3 regions of the Streptomyces sp. NBC_01166 genome follow, and region 1 is predicted to be linked to each of the others. Evidence: riboswitches for the same ligand, from Rfam matches in the RefSeq annotation. Region 1 holds a riboswitch; each other region holds the start of a gene.
What was found. A riboswitch is a leader RNA that binds a small molecule or an ion and turns the genes downstream of it on or off. The one in region 1 is predicted to bind thiamine pyrophosphate.
Positions count from the first base shown of each region.

Region 1 (9,869 bases):
CGTCTTGCGCAGGGCCGCCGCCACGGGCTCGTGCGCCACCGCGAAACCGACCCGCAGACCGGCGAGGCCGTACGCCTTGGAGAAGGTGCGGAGCACCGCGACGTTGGGCCGGTCCCGGTAGATCTCGATCCCGTCCGGCACATCGGCGTCCCGGATGAACTCCTTGTACGCCTCGTCGAGCACGACCAGGACATCGTCCGGGACACGGTCGAGGAACCGCTCCAGCTCCGCCCGGCGCACCACCGTGCCGGTCGGGTTGTTCGGATTGCAGACGAAGATCATCCGCGTCCGGTCGGTGACCGCGTCGGCCATCGCGTCGAGATCGTGCACCTCACCGTCGGTCAGCGGCACCTTGACCGACGTCGCGCCGCTGACCTGCGTGATGATCGGGTAGGCCTCGAACGAGCGCCAGGCGTAGATGACCTCGTCCCCCGGCCCCGAAGTGGCCTGGAGCAGCTGCTGAGCGACACCGACCGAGCCCGTGCCGGTGGCCAGGTGGGAGACCGGCACACCGAATCTGTCGGCCAGCTCGTTCATCAGGCCGGTGCAGGCCATGTCCGGATACCTGTTGAAGTCCGCGGCCGCGGCGAGCACCGACTCCATCACACCGGGCAACGGGGGGTACGGGTTCTCGTTGGAGGACAGCTTGAAGGCAACCGGCCCCTCCGCGGACGCCGGCTTGCCCGGTACATACGCAGGGACGCCGTCCAGCTCGGCGCGCAGCTTCGGGCTCGTCTCGCTCACCGCAGGTCCTCCTCGACCGTCCGTACACATCAATACTGCTCACCTTATGAGGATTGGGCACCTGTGCGAACGGCCAGGCTCCGAAATCGCCCTCCCGGACGGGAATCGCCTGCCTTGCGCCGCTCCGGCCGGCGCCGGGAGGGGGGAGCGCCGCACATTACGCCGCGCGCCGGTCGCTCACTCCGTGGCGCGCATCCCTCGAACAGGTGAGTTGAGACCTCTTCGAGACATGGACCATTCAGCAGGTTCCTGCGCACCGATGCATGACACATCGATACGGAAGGCGCCAACGCCCTTGCTTTGCAAGGCATTTACGCCTTAATGATCATGCAGTAACGTGCCTGTCAACGTGGGCATATGCGACCGGCCTGACCGGGCTCCGGAGCCCTACTATCGGCTCGCCATGACAGCAGCAGGGAAGCACCAGGTGAGCCGGACAGAGACGCCCCGGCGCAGCGGCCGGCAAGGACGGGCGGGGATCCGGGATGTAGCCGCGGCGGCCGGCGTCTCCATCACGACCGTGTCCGACGCTCTCAACGGCAAGGGCAGGCTCCCGGATGCCACCCGCCGCCATGTCCGCGAGGTCGCCGAACGGCTGGGCTACCGCCCGTCAGCGGCTGCCCGAACCCTCCGTACCGGCAAGTCGGGGCTCATCGGCCTGACCGTGACCACGTACGGGGATGAACCTTTCACCTTCACCGAATTCGCGTACTTCGCGGAGATGGCGAGAGCCGCCACATCGGCCGCGCTCGCCCGTGGCTACGCCCTCGTGATCCTCCCCGCCACCTCCCGACACGACGTGTGGTCGAACGTCGCGCTCGACGGCACGGTCGTCATCGACCCCTCCGACCAGGACCCGGTGGTCACCGAACTCGTGCGCCAAGGGCTTCCCGTCGTCTCCGACGGCCGCCCGGCAGGCACGCTCCCGGTCACCGCCTGGGTCGACAACGACCACCGGGCGGCCGTCCTCGACCTCCTGGACCACCTCGCGGCCGCGGGAGCCCGCCGCATCGGACTGCTGACCGGCACCACCACCGACACGTACACCCGGCTCTCCACCACTGCCTATCTGCACTGGTGCGAGCGGGTCGGCCAGGATCCGGTCTACGAGTCCTACCCGGCCCACGACCCCTGCGCCGGCGCCGTCGCCGCGGACCGCCTCCTCGCCCGCCCCGACCGCCCCGACGCCGTCTACGGGCTCTTCGACCCCAACGGCACCGATCTGCTGGCCGCCGCGCGCCGCTACGGCCTGCGGGTCCCTGAGGACCTCCTGCTGGTCTGCTGCAGCGAATCCACGGTGTACGCGTCCACCGAGCCCCCCATCACCACGCTCTCGCTGAAGCCCCGCAGGATCGGCACGGCCGTCGTCCAGCTCCTCATCGACGCCATCGAAGGGGTCGAGCACGACGGCCCGGTGGAGCAGGTGATACCGACGGAGCTCATCGTCCGGACGTCCTCGCAACGACGTCCGCCGCGCACCACCGTCAGCCCTCCGCGATCACCTGCCGGGGACTGAACGGATTAATCCGGACCAAACGGCCGATGAACCGGATGCTCGCACGGATTCAACACCCCTGGTGCGTCACAGAGCACGATCCGCATTCCTATGATGGGCGCACGACACCGCGGACCACCTCTACCAGGCAGGGCCCGTCAGGTGTACGGAGGCGCGACGGTGGTGGAGGGGTCGATGACTCAGGGGGCCGGTCAGGAACCCGTGGTGCGGACAGCGACGTTGCGTGACTTCCGCGTACCGCCGTATGCGCAGGTGCCCATGCCCGCGCCCTTGCCGCACCCCGGCAACGCAATGGTGGGCGACGAACCGCCGGAGGGGTACACCCCCACCGAGCGCGATCTTCCCGTGATCAACCGTGGCGACACCGTCCAGGTGGAGACCGTGCCGGAGGCCCGGCCCGCCGCCGACTCCGGCCGCGGTCCGCTGTACGTGGTCGGGGACGTCCATGGCTACCTGGACGAGCTTTTGGCCGCCCTGCGTGAGCAGGGCCTCGTCGACGCCGACGGCCGGTGGGCGGCGGGCCACGCCAGGCTCTGGTTCCTCGGCGACTTCACCGACCGCGGTCCGGACGGCATCGGCGTCATCGATCTCGTCATGCGCCTCTCCGCGGAGGCCGCGGCCGCCGGCGGGTACTGCAAGGCGCTCATGGGCAACCACGAACTGCTGCTGCTCGGTGCGAAGAGGTTCGGCGACACCCCGGTGAACTCCGGAGCCGGAACGGCGACCTTCCAGGCCGCCTGGCTGCTCAACGGCGGCCAGAAGACGGACATGGAACGGCTCCAGGACGTCCACCTCCAGTGGATGTCCCGGCTCGACGCGGTGGTCGAGGAGGACGGGCATCTGCTGATGCACTCCGACACGACCGCCTACCTCGACTACGGATCCACCATCGAGGACGTCAACGACACGGTGCACGCCATTCTCACGCGGAACGACGCCGATGAGTGCTGGGACCTCTTCCGCAAACTCACCAAGCGGTTCGCCTTCCGCGACGAGGGCGGCGCCCAGGCCGTTCGCGAACTGATGTCGACGTACGGCGGGCAGCGCGTCGTCCATGGCCACAGCCCCATTCCGTATCTCCTCGGAGAGGTCGGAACGGAGGAGGGCGAGGAAGTGGCACGGCCCGTGGTGAACGGCCCGCACGTCTACGCGGAAGGGCTCGCCATCGCCATGGACGGCGGGGTGACCATGGCCGGAAAGCTGTTGGTCGTCCAACTTCCCCTGCATGACTGACGGTCGTCGGGGAAGACGCATGACGACCCGACACCGTCAGCCACTGGGCCAATTTCCGGAAACACCCTGTCACCCCGTGCCGTAGGCGCTCTACCATCGGCGTACCAGTCGCAGGCTCTCCTCCGTTTCCGCCCGATCGCCCGGCCCTTACGGTCGGTCAGGCCCTACGGAGCATCGGGGGATGCACATGAAAAGCGCTCCGCACCTGCTGGCCGAGGACCGCCCCGAGTACGAGCGGATCCTTGCCGACGCGCTGCGTCATGCTCACGAACGGCCGGATCTGGACGGAATCGGCGACCGTCTCAACCCGGAACAGCTGCGGACGATGGCGCTCAACGCCACGCCCCTGATCACCGCGGCGGCGGCCACCGAGTACGACCACTACGTGAAGGTCCGCGGCGAGCTGCGCGGGCCCGGGGACCCGGACGCCCAGGCGTCCGTCCTCAGCCCCGCCACGGAAGAGGCCGACCCCACGGGCGCCGGCACCCTCGCGGTGATCGCCGTGCTGGCACCGGTCCTCGCGGGTGCGGCCGCGCTCATATTCCTGGCCGTCGGCTACCCGCTGAAGGCGCTCAGTCCCGCCCCGGCCTTCGCCGGAACCATGGTCGCCGCCGGGTGGTTCTTCGCCGCCGTCGCAGCCGCGGCCATCCTCGTCGCCGCGGTGGGTCTCCTCGTCACCGCCCTGCGCAACGGCGCCACCGCGCTGCCGGCCGTGGACGAGGAGGAGGAACTGCCCGAGGACGTGGCGCGTGCCCGGGAGGCATGGCGCCACGCACTGCTGGAACGCGGAATCCTCCCCTTCCTCCGGGACGCGCTGGCCGATCCGACCGCGGGGCCCGCCTCGCGCACACCGCACCGCTCGGCCAACCGGATCCCGAAGATCGGCTACAGCAGGCCGGACTTCTCCGGACCGGAGGACGGCCCCTCGGCCGGTCCGCGCCCCACCTTCACCAGCCCCGACTTCACCAGCCCCGACTACGGCGGCCCGGAGCACCAGCCGGAGTGATCCGGCGGGACCCGGCACGGCAGAGGCCGGAACGGCGTGCTGCCGTTCCGGCCTCTGCAGGCATCACACCCGGTGAGGAGCTCAGATCCCCTGCGGGGCGAGCTTCGGGTTCGGGCCGTACTCGTTCACCTCGCGCACACCCTCGAGGCACATGAAGACGAGCAGGATGATGCCGCCGACGAGCGGGACGAACGAGATCAGGATCCACCAGCCGGAGCGGCCGGTGTCGTGCAGGCGGCGCACGACGACGGCTATCGTCGGGATGATCACGGCCAGCAGGTAGATGATGTAAGGAATCTGCGAGTCGATGGCCAGGCCGAGCAGGCTCAGGACGACCGCGATGATGAAGTTGAAGAGTACGAACATCCAGTACTCCTTGCGGCGCGCACGCCCGCCGAAGCCCGCGTAGTTCTTGAGTACAGCCAGGTACCAGTTCACTGTGCTTCCCTCCCCTGGCGCCCCCGTTCGGGGCGCACACCAATTTCGGCCAAGCACAGCGGAAGGTAAAGCACAGATAAGGAAACGGTCAACACCGTTCGGGCTGCCGCGGAAACTTACATCGACCTGCAGCACGGCTGTGTCCATACTGACGCCGAAAGTTCCTCGGGGGTGCGACAGGACGGTGCCGAACGGCCTGAACCAGCCATTGTGGGCACTCTTCATGCTCTATCGCCGCAATCTGACGATCAGACGAACGCCCCCTCTTGTCCGGCCCTACGCCGCCCATCGATCCGGTCCGGGAAAATCCGATGGCCCGTCGGCTGGGCCACGTGACAGCCTTCGGGGTCATGGATGCGGACATCTGGAACACCCAGGTAGCGCAGAGCTACGACGAGTCCTCCGCCCACATGTACACGCCCGAAGTCCTGGGCCCCACGGTCGACTTCCTCGAACGCCGTGCGGGCCGCAGCGCCGCGCTGGAGTTCGCCGTGGGAACCGGACGGGTCGCACTTCCGCTGAGTGCTCGGGGTGTCGGCGTGGCGGGAATCGAGAAGTCCGGACCGATGGCACGGGAGCTCGGCAGGAAGCGCGGTGGCAGCGACATCGCCGTGACCGCCGGAGACATGACCACCGCCCGGGCTCCGGGCACTTTCAGCCTGGTCTACGTCGTCTACAACGCCCTCACCTGCCTGCTCTCCCAGAGCGAGCAGGTCGCGTGCTTCCGCAACGCCGCCGAGCATCTGGAGCCGGGCGGCCGCTTCGTGGCCGAGGTGTTCATCCCCGAACTGCAGCGTCTGCCACCGGGCGAGACCGCCCGCCCGATTCACGTCGGCGAGCGGCACGTCGGCTTCGACACGTACGACCTGGTGAAGCAGCAGGTGGTCTCGCACCACTACTCGATCGCCGACGGCCGGGTCTCCACGTTCCTCTCGCCCCACCGCTACGTCTGGCCCGCCGAACTCGATCTGATGGCGGAGCTCGCGGGCCTGGAGCCGTCCGAGCGGTGGGCCGACTGGACCGAGGCGCCGTTCACGGCGTCCAGCAGGTCGCACGTCTCCGTGTGGAGGAAGCCGCCCACGGTGTGAGAACCGGACGGCCGGCAGCGGCTGTGCGCCACCGGACCGTGGCAGGGGCTCGTCGGGCCCCCGCCACGGTCAGCGGGTCAGTCCGCCAGCGGCAGGTACACGCGGTTGCCGCTCGCTGCGAACTCCCTGGACTTCTCCGCCATCCCCGCCTCGATCGCGGCCTGTTCGTCGCCGTGCTCCCGCCGGATGTCGTGGGAGATCTTCATCGAGCAGAACTTGGGCCCGCACATCGAGCAGAAGTGGGCCGTCTTCGCGGGCTCGGCCGGCAGCGTCTCGTCGTGGAACTCCCGCGCGGTGTCGGGGTCGAGCGCCAGGTTGAACTGGTCCTCCCAGCGGAACTCGAACCGGGCGTCCGACAGGGCGTCGTCCCACTCCTGCGCCCCGGGGTGCCCCTTGGCCAGGTCCGCCGCATGAGCGGCGATCTTGTACGTGATGACACCGGTCTTCACGTCGTCACGGTTCGGCAGCCCCAGGTGCTCCTTGGGCGTGACGTAACAGAGCATCGCCGTCCCCCACCAGGCGATCATCGCCGCGCCGATGCCCGAGGTGATGTGGTCGTACGCCGGTGCGACGTCCGTGGTGAGGGGGCCCAGCGTGTAGAAGGGCGCCTCCTCGCAGATCTCCTGCTGGAGGTCGATGTTCTCCTTGATCTTGTGCATGGGGACGTGCCCCGGGCCCTCGATCATGGTCTGTACGCCGAACCGCTTGGCGACGGTGTTGAGCTCGCCGAGCGTCCGGAGTTCGGCGAACTGGGCCTCGTCATTGGCGTCGGCGATGGAGCCGGGACGCAGTCCGTCACCGAGCGAGTACGTCACGTCGTACGCCGCGAGGATCTCGCAGAGCTCCTCGAAGTGCTCGTACAGGAACGACTCCTTGTGGTGTGCCAGGCACCATGCGGCCATGATGGAACCGCCGCGCGAGACGATCCCGGTCTTGCGGCGGGCCGTCAACGGAACGTACGGCAGCCGCACCCCGGCGTGCACCGTCATGTAGTCGACGCCCTGCTCAGCCTGCTCGATGACGGTGTCCTTGTAGATCTCCCACGTCAGCTCCTCGGCCCGGCCGTCGACCTTCTCGAGTGCCTGATAGAGGGGGACGGTGCCGATCGGCACGGGGGAGTTGCGCAGGACCCACTCGCGGGTGGTGTGGATGTTGCGGCCGGTGGAGAGGTCCATGACCGTGTCGGCGCCCCACTTGGTGGCCCAGGTCATCTTGTCCACCTCCTCCTCGATCGAGGAGGTGACCGCGGAGTTGCCGATGTTGGCGTTGACCTTCACCAGGAAGCGCTTGCCGATGATCATCGGTTCGATCTCCGGGTGGTTGACGTTGGCCGGCAGGACCGCCCGGCCCGCCGCGATCTCCTCGCGCACCACCTCGGGTCCGACGTTCTCCCGGATCGCGACGTACTCCATCTCCGGGGTGATCTCGCCCCGGCGGGCGTACGCGAGCTGCGTGACGGGCCGGCCGTCGCGGCTGCGGCGGGGCTGGCGCGGGCGGCCCGGGAAGACCGCGTCCAGGTTGCGCAGACCGCCCCTCGGCGCGGTGTGCTTCAGTCCGTCGTCCTCGGGACGCGCGGGCCGTCCCGCATACTCCTCGGTGTCTCCCCGGGCGATGATCCAGTTCTCCCGGAGAGGGGCCAGCCCCCGGCGTACGTCGGTGTCGGTGGTGGGGTCGGTGTACGGCCCGGACGTGTCGTACAGCGTCACGTCCTTGCCGTTGGTGAGGTGCACCTGACGGACCGGCACCCGGAGATCCGGGCGTGAGCCCTGGACGTAACCCTTGTGCCAGCCGATGGACTTCCTGGCCTCGTCGCCCTCACCGTTCTGGGCGTTCTGCTTCGAGGCAGGCGTGCGTGCGTCCGCTGTGGTCATGAGACCTACTCCCTACGCCGGCATTACCCGGTAACAGGTTCGGCGGTCGGCGCAGCGTGTCCCGTACGGATATACGGAGGTCAGCGCCCTCTCAGCCCGGTGCTCCGAGCTCCCGCGTGTACAAATGTGCCTCCACGCTAACCTCCGTTCTGGCGTGCTGGCCAGAGGGCCTCCCCGGTTCTTGGGATGATCGCCGGGTGACGTCCCCCGGAAGCGCCCCCGAACCCCACGGCCCCGCATCAGGCAGCACACAGAATCATGCGCACGGCCACACCCACAGCCACGGGCCCGCCGCACCTGTGTCCAAGCATCTGCGCAAGGTCATCGCGGCCGTGCTGATCCCCTTCGCCACTGCGGTCCTGGTCGGCCTCGTTGCCTTCTGGCCCGGCGGAGCACCCGCCCATGAGCGCACGGGAGTCGGCTTCGACCGCCAGACCCAGGACGGGAAGGTCACCCAGGTCGTGTCGGTCGACTGCGCGGACGTCAACGCCTCACAGGTACCGCCGACCGGAGACACCTCCACCGCGTCGGGACGCGAAGCCGTCAACGAGCAGTCGGGGGAGTGCAAGAAGGCCACGGTCGAGGTGACCACCGGCAAGGACGAGGGCCGTACGTTCGTCGAGGTCGTCCAGCCCGACGCACCCCGGCAACTGCGCGAGGGCCAGGGCGTGGTCGTCGCGTACGCACCCGACGCGCCCCGGGACCTGCAGTACTCGGTGACCGACGTGGACCGCTCGTTCCCGATGGCGCTGCTCGCGGGGATCTTCGCCCTCGTGGTGGTCGCGGTGGGCAGGCTGCGCGGTCTGATGGCCCTGGTCGCTCTCGCGGTCTCCTTCGCCGTGCTGACCCTGTTCATCCTTCCGGCGATCCTGCAGGGATCGAACCCCCTGGTCGTCGCGGTGATCGGGGCCAGCGCCATCATGCTGATCGCCCTCTACACCTGCCACGGACTGACGGCCCGCACCTCCGTGGCCGTCATCGGAACACTCATCTCGCTGCTGCTGATCGGGCTGCTCGGCTCGCTCTTCATCGGCTGGGCCAGCCTGTCCGGGAACACGGATGACAACACCGGCCTGATCCATGGGCTGTACCCGGGCATCGACATGAGCGGCCTGCTGCTCGCCGGTGTGATCATCGGCTCGCTCGGTGTGCTCGACGACGTGACTGTGACCCAGACGTCGGCGGTCTGGGAGCTGCACCAGGCGGACCCGACGATGGGCGTGCGCCGGCTCTACCGGGCGGGTATCCGGATCGGGCGCGACCACATCGCCTCGGTCGTCAACACGCTCGTACTCGCATACGCGGGCGCGGCGCTTCCCCTGCTGCTGCTGTTCTCGATCGCACAGAGCAGCGTGGGCACGGTGGCCAACAGTGAGCTCGTCGCCGAGGAGATCGTCCGCACGCTGATCGGATCGATCGGCCTGGTCGCCTCGGTGCCGGTGACGACGGTGCTCGCGGCCCTGGTGGTCTCCGCGGACCGCACGGGGCTCGGCGCGGAAGCCGGAGCTCCTGCACCCGCACGGACCGGGAGGGGACGACGCCGCAAGGCGTGAGCCGGGACACGGGACGCATGGACCCGGGCCACCGGTGCTCGGTGATCAGCCGGATCTTCCTTCTTCAGCCGGCGTTCTGTTCCTTGGCGAGGATGCGGCCCAGCGCCTCTTCCAGATTGCCGTCGAAGTCACCCAGCGTGTGCTCCTGCCCCAACGGCACCAGCTTGTCCGTCCGGTCGAGAAATGCCACAAGAGGTGCCGTGCCGGCTCTGAAGAGCGCACGGTCCGCGCCGACCTGAAGGCGGATGTGTACATCCGACAGCCCTTCGGGCTCGGTCGGGCCGATGTGCACATCGCCGTCACCACTGGGGCTGTTGAGGCCGTCGAGCAGCAGCTCACGGCCGAATGCCCAGGTGACGGGGGCGTCACCTGGCAGGTGGAAGGTCATCCGGATCGCATACGGATCACTGACCTCGTACC
Region 1 covers NZ_CP108613.1:4,348,353-4,358,221, reverse strand. The annotation lists gene hisC (histidinol-phosphate transaminase) at 1-744, opposite strand, end outside; gene OG379_RS19970 (LacI family DNA-binding transcriptional regulator) at 1,148-2,260, shown strand; gene OG379_RS19965 (metallophosphoesterase) at 2,435-3,493, shown strand; gene OG379_RS19960 (hypothetical protein) at 3,675-4,499, shown strand; gene OG379_RS19955 (DUF805 domain-containing protein) at 4,581-4,937, opposite strand; gene OG379_RS19950 (methyltransferase domain-containing protein) at 5,288-6,025, shown strand; gene thiC (phosphomethylpyrimidine synthase ThiC) at 6,103-7,896, opposite strand; TPP riboswitch at 7,889-8,022, opposite strand; gene OG379_RS19940 (YibE/F family protein) at 8,094-9,449, shown strand; gene OG379_RS19935 (SsgA family sporulation/cell division regulator) at 9,514-9,869, opposite strand, start outside.

Region 2 (9,869 bases), 2.0 Mb from region 1:
ATGCGGCCGTCCAGTAAGTGCACGCTTAGTATGAGTTGCCCGAATCAATTCTCCCCTGGTCATGACCACCCCTGCCTGTCTGTCACCATGGAGGCATGGGTCAGCCGGAAAGCCGGGAACGCGGCACAGCAGAGCAGTCCGGGCTTCCACCGGGGCAACGGCTGCAGCGCGGCTGGCCGGTCACCCATTACGGGCCCGTGCCCAAGTTCAAACCGGACCGCTGGGAGTTCAGGGTCTTCGGGGCCACGGCCGACGGTGACAAGCACTGCTGGAATCACCAGGAATTCACGGCACTTCCCTTCTCCTCCGTCGTCGCGGACCTCCACTGCGTGACGAAATTCAGCATGCTCGGCGCCGAATGGGGCGGAATCCTGGCCCGCGAGGTGGTGGAACTGGCACCCCCGGCGCCCCACGTCACCCATGTGATGGTCTGGGCCGAATACGGATTCAGCTCGAACCTCCGGATCGCCGACTTCATGTCCGGCCGGACGCTGTTCGCCACCCACAAGGACGGCGATCTTCTCACCGCCGAACACGGCTTCCCGCTGCGCCTCGTCGTGCCGCATCTGTATGCCTGGAAGGGGCCCAAATGGGTCCGGGGCATCGAATACATGTCGGCCGACCGCCGTGGTTTCTGGGAGGAGCGCGGCTACCACAACATCGGCGATCCGTGGAGCGAGCAGCGCTACTCCTACCAGGAGGAGCCCGGGGACGGCCCCGAGCTCTGAGCGGTCCACCGGCCCCTGAGGGCGTGGCGTCTCACCCGGTGGCGGGGCCCCTGAGCTCCTTCAGCCTGGCCACGTCCGCCGCATTGCCTTCCTTACCGCCCGGCGTCTCGATGATCAGCGGCACACCCTCGGTCGCCGGGTGCGAGAACAGCTCGCGGAACGGCTCGGCGCCTATGTGGCCCGCGCCGATGTTCTCGTGCCGGTCCTTGTGGGCGCCCACCACGTCCTTGGAGTCATTGGCGTGGATCAGCTTCAGCCGGCCCTCGCCGACCGTGTCCACCAGCAGATCCAGGGTCTGCCGCATGCCGGAGGGGCCGGTCAGATCGTGGCCCGCCGCGTAGATGTGGCAGGTGTCCAGGCAGATCCCCAGCTTGGGGTGGGAGTCCAGGGCCTCGAAGTACGGGCCGAAGTCCCAGGTCCGCGAGCAGAGCGAGGAGCCCTGCCCGGCGGTCGACTCCAGCAGCAGGAACGGGTCGTCGTCGTGGGTCAGCTCGTCCAGCAGCGGAAGCATGTGCGTACGCACCTGGGCGAGGGCGACCTCACGCGGACGTCCGCCGGTCGCCGAGCCGGTGTGCACCACCACGCCCAGGGCGCCGATCTCTCTCGCCCGCCGCAGCGAGTGGCGCAGCGACAGGACCGACCGCTCGACCGTGGCCTCGGTGTGCGAGCCGAAGTTGATCAGGTACGGGGCATGGACGTACGAGGGAATCCGCCCGGCGGCGCACTCCGAGCGGAACAGCTCGTCCTGTGCCGGGTTCCCCGGCGGTGTCGCCCAGCCGCGGGGATTGGCGACGAAGACCTGAACGGTCTCCGCCGCCAGCTCCCGCGCGTAGCCGAGGCCGACCTTGGCGAGTCCGCCGGCCACGGGGACGTGACCGCCGATGGGGTTGCGCATGTGCTGCCAGTCCTCGTGGGTCTACAGGGCCTTGGTCCTGATGGTGATCGTGGAACCTTCCGCGGCCTTCTCGCCGCCCTCGACCGACTGGCTGCCGACCGTGTCGCTGAAGGAGAGGAACGGGCGGTCGACCTTGACCTCGAACCCCGCGTCCTCCAGTGTGCTCCGGGCGTCGTCGACGTCCTTCCCCGTGACATCGGGGACCTGGAGCATGCGCGGGCCCTTGGACATCGTCAGCTCCACCGTGTCGCCCTCGGCGGCCTCCGCGCCGCTGCCGGGCGACTGCCGGGCGATCTCGCCCGCGGCCTCGGGCGAGTTGACCCGGTCGCTCAGCACCTTCGCCTTGAGACCCGCCTCGTCCAGCGCGGCCGTGGCGTCCGCGACGGAGAGCCCGGAGACGTCGGGCACGTCGACGGGGCTGCCCTTGCTGACGACCAGGGCGACCGCCGAGTCGGGATGGCGCTCGGTGCCGGCCCGCGGATCCGTTCGGATGACCTTGCCCCGGTCGATCTCCTCGCTGAACTCCCGGGTCACCATTCCGGGTGCGAGCCCCGCCTTCTTCAGCTCACGCCGGGCCTCGGCGAGGGCGAGCGCCTCGACATCGGGGACCTTCACGATCTCCGGGCCGCGCGAGATCACCAGCTTCACCGCGTCGTTGCCCCGGATGCGCTCACCCGAACCCGGATCGCTGCTGATCACCGTGCCGCGCTTCACCGTGTCGCTGTAGGAGCGCTCGACACCCTTCAGGTCGAGCCCCTCGTCCGCGAGCCGCTTCTCGGCAGCGCTCTGGGTCTTGCCCAGGAGGGACGGGACCCGGGTGAACTGCCCCGAGTTGATGTACCAGACGCCCACGCCGGCCCCCAGCACCAGGAGGACGGCGACGAGTACGGCGAGCGTCCCGCGCCGGCTGCGGCCGGCGAAGGGCCCGCGCCGCCCTCGCCCCGGCTCCCGGGGCGAGGACGGGGGCATCTCCAGCCGGCTGGTGTGGTGCGCGGTGCCCTGGCCGGCCGGGATCACCCTGGGGATCACGCTCGTACGGTCCTCGGCGCCGTCGTGCTCCGCCGTGATGGCCTGCGGAGGCATCGCGCCGAGCTGCTCCTCGGTGAGAGCCGCCCGTATCTCACGGGACCGCGCGAGCAGGGCCACCGCGTCGGACGGACGGACGTCGGGGTTGCGCGCCGTCGCGGCGGCCACCAGCTCGTCCAGCCCGGCGGCCAGGTCCGGTACGGCGCCGGACGGCGCCGGGACGTCCTCGTTCAGATGCTGGTAGAGGACCTGGGCGGCGGTGTCGCCGCCATGGGGCTTGCCGCCGGTCAGCATCTCGTAGAGCACCACACCGCAGGCGTACACATCGGACCGGGTGTCGGCCGTGCCCTGCTCGATCTGCTCCGGAGCGAGGTACGAGACCGTGCCCAGGAGCGAGCCGGTGGTGTCCGTGGCGGTTCCCACCGCGCGTACGAGACCGAAGTCGGCGACCTTCACCCGGCCGTCGTCCCCGATCAGGACGTTCTCCGGCTTCATGTCGCGGTGGACGAAGCCCGCCCGGTGCGCGGCGCCGAGGGCGGCCAGCATCGGTTCGAGGATGTCCAGCGCCGCCCGGGGCTGCAGCGCCCCGCGCTCGCGCAGGACGTCGCGCAGGGTGCACCCGGCGACGTACTCCATCGCCAGGTACACATACGCGCCCTGGGCGCCCTGGTCGAAGACGGCCACCACATTGGGGTGGGCGAGCCGGGCGACGGACTTGGCCTCGCGGATGAAGCGTTCGACGAACGCCGCGTCGGTCGCCAGCGCCGGGTGCATCACCTTGAGGGCGAGCACCCTGTCGAGCCGGGTGTCCACGGCCCGGTAGACCGTGGCCATACCGCCGACGGCGATGCGCGCATCGATGCGATAGCGGCCGTCGAGCAGCTGCCCGACAAGGGGGTCCTGGAGGGTCGTGTCCACAGGGCGAGTCTACGAGCTGCCACGGACACCTCGGATGGACCAGGCCTCCCGGGGACCGTTCCGGTGCCGAGCCGTGACAGGGGCATGCGCGTGCTGTGACGGGGAGACCCCCGCCGGTGCACGGCCCTCAGAAGGCCGGGCGTTCCGGATCCAGCACCGCGCGGCCCTCCGCCGGCGAGGACGCCTCCGCGAAATGGCGGCGCGGGATGCGTCCCGCCCGGTACGCCAGGCGTCCGCCGTCCACCGCGTGCCGCATCGCGGCCGCCATCAGCTCGGGCTCCTGCGCCCGGGTCACGGCCGAGGCGAGCATCACAGCGGCACAGCCGAGCTCCATCGCCAGCGCCGCGTCCGAGGCCGTCCCGGCGCCGGCGTCCAGGATCACCGGGACCGCCGCCTGCTCGGTGATCAGCTGGAAGTTGTGGGGATTGCGGATGCCGAGCCCGGAACCGATGGGGGAGCCGAGCGGCATGATCGCCGCGCACCCCACGTCCTGGAGCTTGCGGGCCAGAACCGGGTCGTCATTGGTGTACGGCAGGACCGTGAAGCCGTCGTCGACGAGGATCTCGGCGGCGTCCAGCAGCTCGATCGGATCGGGCAGGAGGGTCCGCTCGTCGGCCACGACCTCCAGCTTGATCCAGTCGGTGCCCAGCGCCTCCCTGGCCAGCCTGGCGGTCAGCACGGCCTCACCCGCGGTGAAACAGCCCGCGGTGTTCGGCAGTACCTGGATGGAGAGGCGTTCCAGGACGGAGAGCACCGAGCCCTGCACGGTCGGGTCGAGCCGGCGCATCGCCACGGTGGTCAGCTCGGTGCCGGAAGCGATCAGGGAGCGTTCCAGCACGTCGAGGCTGGGCGCCCCGCCCGTCCCCATGATCAGCCGGGACGAGAACGCGGTGGAACCGAGCGTGAAGAGGTCGTCGGACATGGTCAGCCTCCCTGGACCGCGGTGAGGACCTCGACGCGGTCGCCGTCGGCGAGCGTGGTGGCGGACCACTGACCGCGGGGGACGACGGCCTCGTTCACCGCGGCGGCGACCCCGGAGGGCGCTGTGGTCAGCGCCGCGACCAATGTGTCCAGCGCGGTGCCGGCGGGCACGGTACGGCCTTCCCCGTTGACGGACACGGAAACGGGCTCGGAAACGGGCCCGGGGTCGGAGACCGGGACGGACTCGGAAACGGGCACGGAACCGGCCTCGGGCTCGGAACCCGGGACGGCGGCGGGCACGGGCTGTGTCATACGGGCTGCTCCTGCGGCGCGGGGGCGGTTTCTTCGGGGGAGGAGGCCGGTGAACTCTCCGGGGAGACGCCGGCGAACCGGCGCGGCGCGAAGGGACGGCCCAGCTCGGGCAGCTCGCCGGTGGTCAGCACATGGGCCATCACATCGCCGGTGACAGGGGTCAGCAACACCCCGTTGCGGTGGTGCCCGGTGGCGAGATGCAGTCCGGGCAGTGCCGTGGGCCCCAGCAGCGGCGCGTTGTCCGGCGAGGCGGGCCGCAGACCGGCCCGGGTCTCGGTCAGCGGCAGCTCCGTGATGCCCGGCATCAGCTCATGGGCGTCCCGCAACAGCTCGTACACCCCGCCCGCGGTGACCGTGGTGTCCCAGCCCATCTCCTCCGTGGTCGCGCCGACCACCAGCTCACCGTTGGCACGGGGGACCAGATAGACCTGGCTGCCGCGCACGACCGCCCGCACCGTCCGGCTGAGGAAGGGGGCGTAGGCGGGAGGCACGGTCAGCCGCAGCACCTGGCCCTTGACCGGGCGTACCGGCGGCAGGACCGCCTCGGGAACGCCCTGCAGCCGGCCGCTGAGGCTGCCGCCGGCGAGTACCACCTGGCCGGCCGCGAGCTCGGTGCCGTCCGCCAGGACCGCTCCCGTCGCGCGGCCGCCCGTGACGGAGAGCCGCTGGACCCAGGCACGGCGGAAGACCACTCCCGCCCGCTCGCACGCGGTGACCAGGGCCGAGGCCAGCCGCCTGGGATCCACCTGGTGGTCGCCGTCGACGCGCAGCCCGCCGCGCACGCCGGGGGCGAGCATCGGTTCCAGACGGCGGCACTCGCGGCCGCTCAGCCACTCGGACTCCAGTCCCGAACGCTGCTGCAGGGCGTGCAGCTCCCGCAGATGTGCCCGGTCGTCCGAGTCCAGCGCGACGGACAGGGTGCCGCAGGCGCGGAAGCCGGTCTCCTGCCCGCTCGCCTCCTCCAGCTCGGCCACGAACGCCGGATAGCGTGCGGCGGAAGCCACGTTGAGGCCGAGCAGCGTCTGCTCGCCGTAGTGGAGTTCGGTGACGGCGGCGAGCATCCCGGCCGCGACCTGGGCGGCGCCGCCGCCCGGCGCGGGATCGGCCAGCGTGGTGCGCAGGCCGTGCTGGGCCGACCGCCAGGCGGTCACCAGCCCGATGATGCCGCCTCCGACGACCAGGACGTCGGAACTGTCTGCGGAGATACGCATGGGCGTCCAGCCCCTCCCTTCGCCGGCATGACCCGGATCAGGTTCGTACGGTCGGAGGCCGGTCAGCCTCCCTCTCAGCCCGGTACGCCCGGACTCCCGCGAGTGCCTTACGGTGGCCAGCCTAGACCCCACCCCTCGCAGCGGGTAAGGGACCGGTACCCGTGGCCCGTTCGCCCGGCGGACCCGTGCTCCCGCCGGACGCCGGCCAGGTCCCACGAGCCCGGCGTGATCCGGACGGGAGGCCCTAGGGTGGACAGGTGAGCGAGCAGACACAGGACCCGGCAGCGGGACAGCGGCCGAGCGGAGTCGTGATCGTGGGCGCCGGCATGGCCGGAGTGCAGACGGCCGTGGCCCTGCGCGAACAGGGCTTCACCGGCCCGGTCACCCTGATCGGCGCCGAACCCCACCAGCCGTACGACAGGCCGCCCCTGTCCAAGGCGGTCCTGCTCGGCAAGGCGGAGGACTCCGCCTTCGACGTCGACTTCGAGGCCCTGGACATCACTCTGCGCCTGGGTCTCGACGTGGCCGGACTGCGTGCCGTGGCGCACGAGCTGGACACCCCGGAGGGGCCCGTCGCCTACGACGTCCTGGTCCTCGCCACCGGGGCGGAACCCGTCGCACTGCCCGGTTCCGAAGGCGTGCCGGGCGTCCATCTGCTGCGCACCCTCGACGACGCGGCACGGCTGCGGCCCGTCCTGGAGCGGCAGCACGACGTGGTCGTCGTCGGCGCGGGCTGGATCGGCGCCGAGTTCGCCACGGCGGCCCGCGCGGCCGGGTGCGCGGTCACCGTCGTGGAGGCCGCCGGCCGCCCCCTCGCGGGAACGATGCCCGCCGAGGTCGCCGAGCCGATGGCCGCCTGGTACGCCGAGAGCGGAGCCGAGCTCCTCACCGGCGCCCGGGTCGCACGCGTCGAACAGGGCGCCGTCCACCTCACGGACGGCCGGGTGATCCCCGCCGGGGCGGTGGTCGTCGGCATCGGCGCCAGGCCCGCCACCGCGTGGCTCGCGGGCTCGGGCATCGCCCTCGGCCCCGACGGCTCGGTCACCGCGGACAGCTCGCTCCGCACGTCGCTGCCCGATGTCTACGCCGTCGGCGACTGCGCCTCCTTCCCGTCCGCCCGCTACGGGGAGCGGCTGCTGGTCCACCACTGGGACAACGCCCTCCAGGGGCCGAGGACGGTCGCCGCCGCCCTCGCGGACGGTGCGGTCAGGACGTACGACCCGGTGCCCTACTTCTGGTCCGAGCAGTTCGGCCGCTTCGTGCAGTACGCCGGCCATCACGCGGGTGCCGACACGCTGCTGTGGCGGGGCGACCCGGGTGACCCGTCCTGGACGGTCTGCTGGCTGCGGCAGGGGGTCCTGGTCGCCGTGCTCGCCGTCAGCAGGCCCCGCGACCTGGCGCAGGGGCGCAAGCTCGTCGAGGCGGGGGCGCGGATCGACCCGGAGCGGGCCGCCGACTCCTCCGTCCCGCTGAAATCGGCGGTGCTCCGGGGGTAGGCACGGCCTCGTACGCCCGGCCCGGCTACCGACTGTCGGTCCGGGATGGCACGCTTGTCCCTGTGACCGAGATTGACGCAAAGATCGATGCTCTCGTCCCCGCATGGCTCCACCTTCCCGACATCGCGGAAATGCTCGATGTCGAGGTGACGCGCGTACGGCAGCTGGTCAAGGAAGGCCAGCTGATCGCCGTACGACGTGGTGAGAACCGGGCGCTCCAGGTGCCTGCCGCCTTCATCGACGGCGACAAGGTGGTCAAGGGTCTCGTAGGGACCCTGACGCTCCTGAGGGACGACGGCTACAACGACGAAGAGATGCTGGACTGGCTCTTCACCCCCGACCCGACCCTGCCCGGCACGCCCGCGCAGGCCCTGAGCGAGAATCGCGGTACGGAGGTGAAGCGCCGGGCCCAGGCGCTCGCCGTCTGACCGGAGGACCGTGAGCGGGGTGCGGGCCGTGGAACATCACGGCCCGCACTCCGCCGTAACCGGGCCTGCCGGCACGGCGATCCATCGACATACGGTGAGTTGTCGCCGCCTCAGTGATCCAACGACGTACCGACGGGGGAATTCTTCATGTCCACGCCTCGCGACCAGCTTTCCGACGCCCGGCTCTATCTGTGCACGGACGCCCGCAAGCGGCAGGGAGACCTCCCCGAGTTCCTCGACGCCGTGCTGGCCGGCGGCGTGGACATCGTGCAGCTGCGGGACAAGGGCATGGAGGCGGCCGAGGAGCTCGAACACCTCGCGGTGTTCGCCGACGCCTGCAAGCGCCACGGGGCGCTCCTCGCGGTGAACGACCGGGCCGATGTCGCCCACGCCATCGGCTCCGACGTGCTCCACCTCGGCCAGGGCGATCTGCCGGTGCCTGCCGCCCGCGACGTCATCGGTGACGAGGTGGTGATCGGGCGCTCCACCCACGCCGAGGCCGAGGTCGACGCCGCCGTCGCCGAGGCCGGCGTCGACTACTTCTGCACGGGCCCCTGCTGGCCCACCCCTACCAAGCCCGGCCGGCACGCCCCGGGCCTCGGCCTGGTCCGCCATGCCGCCTCGCTCGGCACGACGCGGCCGTGGTTCGCCATCGGCGGGATCGACGCCGGCAATCTGGACGAGGTGCTGGACGCCGGCGCCCGTCGCGTCGTCGTCGTGCGGGCGATCACCGAGGCGGCGGACCCGGCCGAGGCGGCAGCATCGCTCGCCCGACGCATCCGGGCACACGCCAACTGAACCCGGCGGCCCCGCACCCGGTCGGAGCGGCTGTCCGAAGGGTGGACAAAACCCACCTCATTCCGGGCAATTCGCTCGCCCTGGTTGGGGTACCGCCAGGCCCTGGTTAACCTCCCAGTATGGCTCTTGGTACACCTTCCACCCGGACAGATCACGCGCGCACCGTGCGTGAGCTGCTCGCGACCGGCGAGACGTCGTTCTCGTTCGAGTTCTGGGCGCCCAAGACGGAGAAGGGCGAACGGAACCTCTGGAACGCCCTGCGCCGGGTCGAGGCGGTGGGACCGAGCTTCGTCTCCGTGACGTACGGGGCCGGCGGTTCGACCCGCGCCGGGACGGTCCGGGCGACCCAGCAGATCGCCGCGGACTCCACGCTCACGCCCGTCGCACACCTCACCGCCGTCGACCACTCCGTGGCCGAGCTGCGCAACATGGTCGGGCAGTACGCCGACGCCGGTATCCGCAACATCCTCGCGGTGCGCGGAGACCCGCCCGGCGACCCGATGGGTGAGTGGATCGAGCACCCGCAGGGCGTGCGGTACGCGGCGGATCTCGTCCGGCTGATCAAGGAAGCCGGTGATTTCTGCGTCGGCGTCGCGGCCTTTCCCGAGATGCACCCGCGATCCGCCGACTGGGACACCGACATCAGTCATTTCGTGGACAAGTGCCGCGCCGGTGCCGACTACGCGATCACCCAGATGTTCTTCCACCCGGAGAGTTATCTGCAGATGCGTGACCGCGTGGTCGCCGCGGGTTGCGACACCCCGGTCATCCCTGAGGTGATGCCGCTCACCAGCGTCAGACAACTGGAGAGATTCGCGCAGCTCAGCAACGCGTCCCTGCCTTCCTCGCTGAAAGAGCGCATCCTCGCCGCGAAGGACGACCCTGCGGCTGTACGCTCCATTGGCATCGAGTTCGCCACGGAGTTCTGCGCGAAACTGCTCTCCGAGGGTGTCCCGGGGCTGCACTTCATCACGCTCAACAACTCGACGGCGACACTCGAGATCTACGAGAATCTCGGACTGCACAAGCAGTCCTGACCGGCCGTACCCGCCACCAACCGGGGCGGTGGCCGTAGGAGGGGGCGGGCGTGGGCTGGACGGTCCTCTACATCGCATTCGGCATAGTGGCGTTGTGGC
Region 2 covers NZ_CP108613.1:2,345,800-2,355,668, reverse strand. The annotation lists gene OG379_RS10845 (sulfite oxidase-like oxidoreductase) at 96-728, shown strand; gene OG379_RS10840 (deoxyribonuclease IV) at 760-1,623, opposite strand; gene pknB (Stk1 family PASTA domain-containing Ser/Thr kinase) at 1,645-3,567, opposite strand; gene OG379_RS10830 (thiazole synthase) at 3,695-4,489, opposite strand; gene thiS (sulfur carrier protein ThiS) at 4,492-4,746, opposite strand; gene thiO (glycine oxidase ThiO) at 4,797-6,011, opposite strand; TPP riboswitch at 6,009-6,121, opposite strand; gene OG379_RS10815 (NAD(P)/FAD-dependent oxidoreductase) at 6,269-7,507, shown strand; gene OG379_RS10810 (Rv2175c family DNA-binding protein) at 7,570-7,935, shown strand; gene thiE (thiamine phosphate synthase) at 8,083-8,733, shown strand; gene metF (methylenetetrahydrofolate reductase [NAD(P)H]) at 8,853-9,770, shown strand; gene OG379_RS10795 (hypothetical protein) at 9,821-9,869, shown strand, end outside.
Region 2: linked by a shared signal. The riboswitch ahead of thiO (glycine oxidase ThiO) and the one ahead of thiC (phosphomethylpyrimidine synthase ThiC) in region 1 are both predicted to bind thiamine pyrophosphate.

Region 3 (9,869 bases), 1.7 Mb from region 1:
CGTGGTCGTGCTGGCGGTCGTGGTCGGCCTCTGGGAGCTCACGTCCCGCCTCAAGGAGCGCAAGGGCATCAACGCCCCGCTCGTGCCGCTCGCCGTCGGCGGCGCCGCGATGGTGGTCGCCGGTTATGTGCGGGAGGCGGAGGGCGCCTGGGTCGCGATGGCGCTCACCGCCCTCGCGGTGCTCGTGTGGCGGATGACGGAGCCCCCCGAGGGGTACCTCAAGGACGTCACCGCGGGCGTCTTCGCCGTGTTCTACGTGCCGTTCCTGGCGACGTTCGTCGCGATGATGCTCACCGCGGACGACGGTGCCTGGCGTGTGCTGACCTTCCTCCTGCTGACCGTGGTCAGCGACACCGGCGCGTACGCCGTCGGCTGGCGCTTCGGCACGCACAAGCTGGCACCCCGCATCAGCCCCGGGAAGACCCGCGAGGGCCTGTTCGGCGCGGTCGCCTTCGCGATGGTGGCCGGCGCCCTGTGCATGGAGTTCCTGATCGACGGCGGGAGCTGGTGGCAGGGCCTGCTGATGGGCCTGGCCGTCGCCGCCAGCGCCACGCTGGGGGACCTCGGCGAGTCGATGATCAAGCGGGACCTGGGGATCAAGGACATGGGCACGCTGCTGCCCGGCCACGGCGGCATCATGGACCGGCTCGACTCGCTGCTGCCGAGCGCCCCGGTCGTATGGCTGCTGCTGGTGCTGTTCGTCGGATCCGGCTGAGCGGAGCACCGACTTCCTGCGTCGCTCTTCGACGGGGCCCGCCGTCCACCGGACGGCGGGCCCCGTCCGCGTGTGCTCAGCGACGTCGGGGAAGCTTCCAGCCGTTCCTGCGGAGCCGTACGAGAAGAAACACCGCGAACAGGACCCACACCGCCAGGAACGCCCATTTGAACCACGGGGGACCCTGCCAGCGCCCGGCGAGTTCGGCTGCGACCAACACGTGAGAGGTCATGGGCGTCGTGTGCCCGCATTCCGTGCGGGACACCCGTGTGCGCGGTGAGCGGCTCCCGTACCACCACCGCGGTGGTCAGGCTCCCGCAGCCGGGCCGCTGACGGGGCCGGACCGAGGCGCGCGCACTCCGGCAGGGCGGATCCCTGGCCGGTGCGGTCCGGGTGACCGTTCAGGTGCCGGCGGTGGACCGGGCCGGGCGGGGTATCCGAGGGGTGACAGAGGGTGTCCCGTCGCCCCGGGGAGGACATGCCGTGCGTGTGTTGAAGCTCTGGCTCGACCGTAGTCTCGCCGCGCAAGCGGTGCTGATCTTCGTCCTCGGAGTGGGGGTGAACGCCCTGTTCCGCCGGGACGGGCACCTCGGCTGGTGGGTGATCCAGACAGCGGTCTTCACCGCCGTCGCCATCGGTATCGTGGCCGCCCAGCGCCGCAGGACCGGCCGTGCGGCCGGCGTGGACCCCCGCGGGATCGCCGAGCTCAACCGCCAGATACGGCACCGTGAGGTGCCGAGCGACCCCGAGAAGCGGGCGACCATGCAGAAACTGGTCGCCGAGCAGCTGGGCAGGATGGAGCGGGGCGGCCGGTGGCTTCCGTACTGGCTGGCCTTCATGGGCCTGATCGCGGCCGGCATGCTCGTGCTCGGAGTCGTCACCGGCTCGCTGACCGTCCCGCTGATCTTCGTCGCCGGGGTGGTGGTGTTCTGCTCCTGGGTCTTCTGGATGCGCCGCCGTGCCCTGGAGCACCACCGCCACATGCGGTCCGCCCTGCAGGACCACGGCTGACGCCGGCCGTGCCGGCCCCGGCGTACCGCACGGTTCTCCGGCGGCCATGAGTACCTCGGCGTGTCTGCGACACTGGATGAACCATGCCTAAGCCCGGAGAACTCACTTTCGTCGCGCCCCGTGGAGCCAAGCGGCCGCCGCGGCACCTCGCCGACCTCACCCCCGACGAGCGCAAGGAAGCAGTCGCCGCGACCGGCGAGAAGCCCTTCCGTGCCAAGCAGCTGTCGCAGCACTACTTCACGCGGTACGCGCACGACCCGGTGGAGTGGACCAACATCCCGGCCGCGTCGCGGGAGAAGCTCGCCGAGGCGATGTTCCCCGACCTGATGTCGGTGATGCGCCACATCAGCTGCGACGACGACACCACCCGCAAGACGCTCTGGAAGCTGCACGACGGCACGCTCGTCGAGTCCGTCCTCATGCGCTACCCGGACCGGGTGACCATGTGCATCTCGTCACAGGCCGGCTGCGGGATGAACTGTCCGTTCTGCGCCACCGGGCAGGCGGGGCTCGACCGTAATCTGTCGACCGCCGAGATCGTGCACCAGATCGTGGACGGCATGCGGGCCCTGCGCGACGGGGAGGTCCCGGGCGGGCCCGCGCGACTGTCCAACATCGTCTTCATGGGCATGGGCGAGCCGCTGGCCAACTACAAGCGCGTGGTCGGGGCGATCCGCCGGCTGACCGACCCGGAGCCGGACGGCCTCGGGCTTTCGCAGCGCGGGATCACCGTGTCCACGGTGGGTCTGGTGCCGGCGATGCTCCGCTTCGCCGACGAGGGCTTCAAGTGCCGCCTCGCCGTTTCGCTGCACGCTCCGGACGACGAACTGCGCGACACCCTCGTCCCCGTGAACACCCGCTGGAAGGTCGCTGAGGTCCTGGACGCCGCGTGGGAGTACGCGGAGAAGTCGGGCCGCCGCATCTCCATCGAGTACGCGCTCATCCGCGACATCAACGACCAGGCCTGGCGGGGCGACCGGCTGGGCCGGCTGCTCAAGGGCAAGCGGGTGCACGTCAACCTCATCCCGCTCAACCCGACGCCGGGGTCCAAGTGGACCGCATCGCGGCCCGAGGACGAGAAGGCTTTCGTCGAGGCGATCGCCGCCCACGGGGTCCCGGTCACCGTCCGGGACACCCGCGGCCAGGAGATCGACGGCGCCTGCGGGCAGCTGGCGGCGTCCGAGCGCTGAGGCGGTCCCGCATACGGGCAGGATCCGGCCGGTCCGGCGTGATCCGGCCGGTGTAGCCTGGCCGGGAAATCAACTTCATATTCCGACAGGGGAGCGCCACAGCGCTGAGAGTGCGGCACCGAGGACAGGTCGGCCGCAGACCCTCTGAACCTCGCCCGGGTCATTCCGGGTAGGAAGTTCGGACCTTACTCAAGCTGTTGCGCCCTGCCCGCTCGCCGAGCGGGCAGGGCCGCGTCTCTTCCTGGTCACCTCCAGGAGGACATCACCATGAACACCACGACGAAGTACGCGGCGACCGCGCTCGCCGCCGCGCTCGGAGTCACCGCGCTCGCGGGCTGCGGGGGCTCCGACGACAAGTCTTCCGGTGACACGGGAGCCGGTTCGAAGACCGTCACCCTCGTCAGTCACGACTCGTTCAACGCCTCGGACGCCGTCCTGAAGGCGTTCACGAAGCAGACCGGCTACAAGGTCAAGGTGCTGAAGAGCGGGGACGCCGGGGCAGCGCTCAACCAGGAGATCCTGACCAAGGGCTCCCCGCGCGGCGACGTGTTCTTCGGCGCCGACAACACCCTCCTCTCCCGCGCTCTGGACAACGGCCTGTTCACGCCGTACGAGGCGAAGGGCCTGGACCGCGTCGCGGCCGACGCCCAGCTCGACGCGGACAAGCACCGGGTCACGCCCATCGACACCGGCGACATCTGCGTCAACTACGACAAGAAGTACTTCGCCGACAAGAAGCTCGACCCGCCGAACTCCTTCGACGACCTGCTGAAGCCCGCGTACAAGAACCTCCTCGTCACCGAGAACGCCGCGACCTCGTCGCCCGGCCTCGGCTTCCTCCTCGGCACCGTCGCCAGCCAGGGCGAGGCCGGTTACCAGGACTACTGGAAGAAGCTGAAGAGCAACGGCGTCAAGGTCGTCGACGGCTGGGAGCAGGCCTACAACGAGGAGTTCTCCGGCTCCGCGGGCGGTAAGAAGGCCAACGCCGACAGGCCCCTCGTCGTCTCGTACGCCTCCAGCCCGCCCGTCGAGGTGCTGTACGCCGATCCGCAGCCCAGCGAGGCCCCGACCGGTGTCGCCACCGGCACCTGCTTCCGCCAGATCGAGTTCGCCGGACTGCTGGACGGCGCGAAGAACGAGGCAGGCGGCAAGGCACTCCTGGACTTCCTGATCAGCAAGCAGTTCCAGGAGGACATGCCGCTGAACATGTTCGTGAACCCGGTGGTGAAGGACGCGAAGCTGCCGGAGCTCTTCACGAAGTTCGGGGCCACCGTCGACAAGCCGGCGACCGTCGCCCCGGAGAAGATCGCCAAGAACCGTGAGCAGTGGGTCCAGTCGTGGTCCTCGCTCGTCGTGAAGTAGTCGCGCGGTCCCCGTGGAGGGGGAACGCGGTGCGGCTCGGTCTCATGGCCGTGCCCGGCGCGTTCTTCGCGCTGTTCTTCGCCTACCCGGTCGTCGCCATCGTCGGCCGGGGCCTGAAGACGGACGGAGACTGGCAGTTCGGCCGGATCGGTACGGTGCTGAGCCGGCCGGACATCCTCGACGTCCTCTGGTTCACCACCTGGCAGGCCCTCGCCTCGACCGCGCTCACCCTGCTGATCGCACTGCCCGGCGCCTATGTCTTCGCCCGCTTCGACTTCCCCGGGAAGCAGCTGTTGCGTGCCGTCGTGACCGTGCCGTTCGTCCTGCCCACCGTCGTCGTGGGCACGGCGTTCCTGGCGCTGCTGGGGCGTGGCGGGTTCCTCGACGAACTCTGGGGGGTCCGCCTCGACACGACCGTGTGGGCGATCCTGCTCGCCCATGTGTTCTTCAACTACGCGGTCGTCGTACGGACCGTCGGCGGCCTGTGGTCCCAGCTCGACCCCCGGCAGGAGGAGGCCGCCCGGGTGCTCGGGGCCGGCCGCCTGGCCGCCTGGCGGCGTGTGACCCTGCCCGCGCTCGCCCCGGCCGTGGCCGCGGCGGCTCTGATGGTCTTCCTCTTCACCTTCACCTCCTTCGGTGTCGTCCAGATCCTCGGCGGTCCGGCCTACTCCACGCTGGAGGTCGAGATCTACCGGCAGACCGCCCAGCTGCTCGACCTGCCGACGGCCGCCGTACTGACCCTGGTGCAGTTCGCCGCTGTCGGAGGGATCCTCGCCGTCCACGCGTGGACCGTACGGCGCCGGGAGACCGCGCTGAAGCTCGTGGACCCGGCCCAGACCTCCCGCCGCCCGCACGGCGCAGGGCAGTGGGCGCTGCTCGGCGGGGTACTGCTGACCGTCCTGCTGCTGATCGTGGTGCCGCTCGGTGTACTGGTGGAACGCTCCCTGGACACCTCGGGCGGCTACGGCTTCGGCTTCTACCGCGCGCTGCAGTCGGCCGACGCGAGCGGCTCCACCTTCCTGGTCCCGCCGCTCGACGCCATCGGGAACTCCCTGCGTTACGCACTCGTCGCGACCCTGATCGCCCTGGTGATCGGGGGTCTCGCCGCGTCGGCCCTCACCCTCCCCCACGCTCGGCTTCGCTCGAGCGGGCGGTACCCCCACGCCGGACCGCTGGTGCGTGGCTTCGACGCCCTGCTGATGCTGCCGCTCGGAGTGTCCGCCGTCACCGTCGGCTTCGGCTTCCTGATCACGCTCGACAAGCCGCCGCTGGATCTGCGCACGTCCTGGATCCTCGTGCCGCTCGCCCAGGCGCTGGTGGGCGTCCCCTTCGTCGTACGGACCATGCTGCCCGTCCTGCGCGCGGTGGACGACCGGCTGAGGGAGGCCGCGGCGGTGCTCGGCGCGTCGCCGCTGCGGGCCTGGCGGGAGGTCGACCTGCCGCTGGTGCGGCGGGCGGTGCTGGTGGCCGCCGGCTTCGCCTTCGCCGTGTCGCTCGGTGAGTTCGGCGCGACCGTGTTCATCGCGCGCCCCGACAACCCCACCCTGCCGGTCGCCGTCGCCAGGCTGCTGGGGCGCTCGGGTGAGCTCAACTACGGGCAGGCGATGGCCCTCAGCACGATTCTGATGCTGGTCTGCGCGGTGTCGCTGCTCCTGCTCGAACGTATCCGTACCGACCGATCCGGGGAGTTCTAGAGATGCTGACAGTGGAGTCGGCCACGGTCCGGTTCGGGAGGAGGACCGCGCTGGACGCGGTGGACCTGGAGGTCGCGGACCACGAGATCGTCTGTGTGCTGGGCCCGAGCGGCAGCGGCAAGTCGACGCTGCTGCGGGCCGTGGCCGGGCTGCAGCCTCTGGACGGCGGGCGGGTTTTCCTGGACGGCGCGGACCAGGCACGGCTGCCGGTACACCGCCGCGGGCTCGGCCTGATGTTCCAGGACCACCAGCTCTTCCCGCACCGGGATGTCGGCGCCAACGTCGCCTTCGGACTGTGCATGCACGGCGTCCCCCGCCCGGAGCGCGACCGCAGGGCCGGTGAACTCCTGGACATGGTCGGTCTGCCCGGGGCCGGGCGGCGGGCCGTCGCCGCCCTCTCCGGCGGGGAACAACAGCGGGTGGCACTCGCCCGGGCCCTGGCGCCCCGCCCGAAACTGCTGATGCTGGACGAACCGCTGGGCCAGCTGGACCGGAGCCTGCGCGAACGGCTCGTCGTCGAACTGCGCACCCTCTTCGGCCGGCTGGGCACGACGGTGCTCGCCGTTACCCACGACCAGGGCGAGGCCTTCGCGCTCGCCGACCGGGTCGTGGTCATGCGGGACGGCCGGATCGCCCAGGCGGGCACCCCGCTGGAGGTCTGGCAGCAGCCCGCGTCGGCGTTCGTCGCCCGCTTCCTCGGTTTCGACAATCTGGTGGACGCCACGGTCACGGGTACGGCCGCCGACACCGTCTGGGGCAAGGTCCCGGTGCCCGAGGACTCGCCGCAGGGCGAGTGCGAGCTGCTCGTGCGGCCGGGCGGCGTCCGGATCGGCGGCCCCAAGGAAGGCCTGCGCTGCACGGTGGGCGTACGCACCTTCCGCGGCCACCACGTCACCGTCATCCTGCGTCCCGACGACGGGCCGCCCCTGGAGGCGGAGTGCGCTCTGCGGGACACCCCCGAGGAGGGGGCCACCGTGGGCGTGACCTTCGACCCGGCGGAGACGGTGGTCCTTCCCCCGGAGGCGTAGGGCGAACCGGGCCGGTGCTCACGCCCTCCAGCGCCCTCCGGTGCCGGCAGCGCACGGCCAGGAGGCCCGGCCGGTAGTCGATCTCGACCACCGTGTGCGCCCGAGGGCGTGGCGGCGGTTCGCGCCGGCGTCTTCGCGATGCCCGGCCGCACCCGACGCGCCGTACGACCGGCTGGCGGCGCTTCTCGGGGCGTGATCCCCTGGACACGGGAACCGTCCGGAAGGAGCAGGGGCCATGAAGCGGTCAGCCCGCGAGGGCATCGACATCACCCGCGTCGTCGCGGCTCCCCGCGACCGTGTATTCGAAGCCTGGACGGACCCCGAGGACTTCGCCGCCTGGTACGGCGGCGACGCGGACGTGCCGCTCGACCGGGTGTCGATGGATGTCACGCCCGGCGGTGAGTGGAGCCTGGTCATCGTGGTGCCCGGGGCGGAGATGCCCTTCCACGGCGTCTACCAGGAGGTGTCCGCCCCCGAGCGGCTCGTGTTCACGCTCAAGGACAGGAGCGCACCCGACGGCATCGAGGGCGAGACCGTCACGGTCACCTTCACGGAGAAGAGCCGGAAGTCCACCGAGATGGTCTTCCAGCAGCGAGGCGGCCATCTCACCCACGAGCAGTACGCGGCGGCCGAGGACGGCTGGGAGGCGTTCTTCGACGCCCTCGACGCCCGGCTCGCCGCCGGCTGAGCCCGTCGGAGCGGGGTCAGCCCGTCAGCCGGGCGAGCGCCCCGGCCGCCTCCTCCACCGTGTCGACCAGCGCGATACGGGACTCCATCGGCCGGTCAGCCGCGAGCGCGCTCAGCAGCTGCCAGGCGGGCAGCTTCTCCGTCCAGTGCGCGCGGTCGACCAGGACCATCGGCGTGGGCGCGGAACGCGACTCGTAGTAGTTCGGCGTCGCGTTGTCGAAGATCTCCTGAACCGTGCCGGCGGCCCCCGGCAGGAAGATCACACCTGCGGTCGAGCGGGCCAGCAGCCCGTCCTCGCGCACCGCGTTCGCGAAGTACTTGGCGATGTGGTCCGCGAAGGCGTTCGGCGGTTCGTGGCCGTAGAACCACGTGGGGACCGCGACCGAGGACCCCCCGTCGGGCCAGCGCTCCCGTACGGCGAAGGCCGCCATGGCCCAGTCGGTGACCGACGGGCTGAACGACGGTGCCGAGGCCAGGAGTTCGCAGGCCTTGAGCAGCATCGCGTCGGAGTGCGGAGCCGCGTACGCCCCGAGGTTGGCTGCCTCCATGGCGCCCGGACCGCCGCCCGTCGCCACGGTCAGACCGCTGCGGGCCAGCTCCCTGCCGAGCCGCGCGGCGCCTCGGTACTCCTGCGAACCGCGGGCCATGGCGTGGCCGCCCATCACGCCCACCACCCGGGCCCCGACGAGGTGTTCGTCCAGCGCGTCGGAGACAGCGTCGTCGTGGAGCGCCCGCAGCATCGAGGCGAAGACGTCGCCGTTCGTCCTGGTCAGCTGGAACCAGCCGTACGCCCGTGCGTCGGGGGTGGCGGCGTAGCCGCCCTCCGACAGGCCCTCGTACAGGGCGTCGGGGGTGTAGAGCAGTCCGCGGTACGGGTCGAAGGGGAGGCCGGGCACCGGCGGGAACACGAAGGCCCCGTCCGCGCGTATCTTCGCCTCGGCGCGCGGCTCCATGCGGCAGCCGAGGAAGACCGCGCCCCGGGTGCCGGTCGCGAGCAGCGCGTCGCTCCGGTCCGTCAGGTCGACGGACTGGACACGGTGGCCGGCCAGGGTTCCGGCCGCGACCGCCTGGTCGAATGCGGTGAGCGTCTCGATCTCGACGCCGGGTGCGTAGGTGTTCTCGTCCGGATTTTCCACGCCGCCATGCTACGTACCGCCCCGGCGGCTGCGGTCACTCCGTCAGAGGCAGTGCCGCAAGTTCCGCGATCGCCCAGGTCAGCGGGGCGAAGACGGCCAGCAGCACCAGAGCCCGCAGGGCGGCGGCCGTGCGGAGCGAGGAGGCCGGGGCGCCGAGCCGCAGCAGCGTCCTGGCCGTACGGGCGCGGGCCTGCCTGGCCTCGAGCGCGGTCGTCAGCAGGGTCGCCATGGTGCAGCCGATGACGAGTACGGCGCCGAGCGCGGTGAGCGGGCCGAAGGGACGGGGCCCGTCGGTGTAGAGCACGGAGGCCGCGATCACCCCGGACAGCACCGCGCAGACGATTCCCAGCGGGCGGCCGATCCGGCACGCCTCGTCCATCAGGACCCGGCCCGCCAGCAGCCGTACGGCTCCCGGGCGCACCGCCTGGAGCAGCCGCCCGCACAGATAGGTGAGACCGGGCCCCGCCATGGCCAGCCCGATCGCGGTGAGGATCCAGCCCGCGAGCACGGCGGCCGGGGTGGAGTCGAGCCGGCCCGGCAGCGGGAACGGGCTGCCCGCCGAGCCCCGGCTCGCGTACGCCTCGACCGCGAGCCCGGCCGCGGTGAGCGCGACCCCCCACGGCAGTCCCTTCGGCACCGGGGCGGGCGCGAGGTCCTCCTCGGCCTCCTGGGCGTCGGACGGAGCGACCGGCCTGGAGCGGAGCGCGAGCCCGCCGGCCGCGGACGAGGCCAGCGGCACCAGGGCGAGCAGCGTGAGAGCCGCGGCGAGGGGCAGCGGGGTGCCCGCGCCCAGGAACTCGGCCGCGCCGCCGTCGAACGGCAGGCCGGTCAGATCGCCGCGCAGGTGAAGGAAGAAGAGCAGCGCCACCACCGAGCCCAGCGTGGTGGACACCGCCGTCGAGATCGCGGCCAGCAGGGCCAGACGCGCCGGTCCGAGGCCCGCGGCGAAGAGCCCGGGCCGCGGGCGGGTGCTCGGGTCCGTACGCGCGACCGCCACAGCGAACTGGACGGTCGCCGCGAGCGGAACGGCGCACCACAGCAGCCGC
Region 3 covers NZ_CP108613.1:6,013,484-6,023,352, forward strand. The annotation lists gene OG379_RS27825 (phosphatidate cytidylyltransferase) at 1-715, shown strand, start outside; gene OG379_RS27830 (hypothetical protein) at 792-947, opposite strand; gene OG379_RS27835 (hypothetical protein) at 1,199-1,726, shown strand; gene rlmN (23S rRNA (adenine(2503)-C(2))-methyltransferase RlmN) at 1,810-2,916, shown strand; TPP riboswitch at 2,994-3,110, shown strand; gene OG379_RS27845 (thiamine ABC transporter substrate binding subunit) at 3,184-4,278, shown strand; gene OG379_RS27850 (ABC transporter permease) at 4,323-5,972, shown strand; gene OG379_RS27855 (ABC transporter ATP-binding protein) at 5,975-7,000, shown strand; gene OG379_RS27860 (SRPBCC domain-containing protein) at 7,236-7,688, shown strand; gene OG379_RS27865 (LOG family protein) at 7,705-8,823, opposite strand; gene OG379_RS27870 (hypothetical protein) at 8,858-9,869, opposite strand, start outside.
Region 3: linked by a shared signal. The riboswitch ahead of OG379_RS27845 (thiamine ABC transporter substrate binding subunit) and the one ahead of thiC (phosphomethylpyrimidine synthase ThiC) in region 1 are both predicted to bind thiamine pyrophosphate.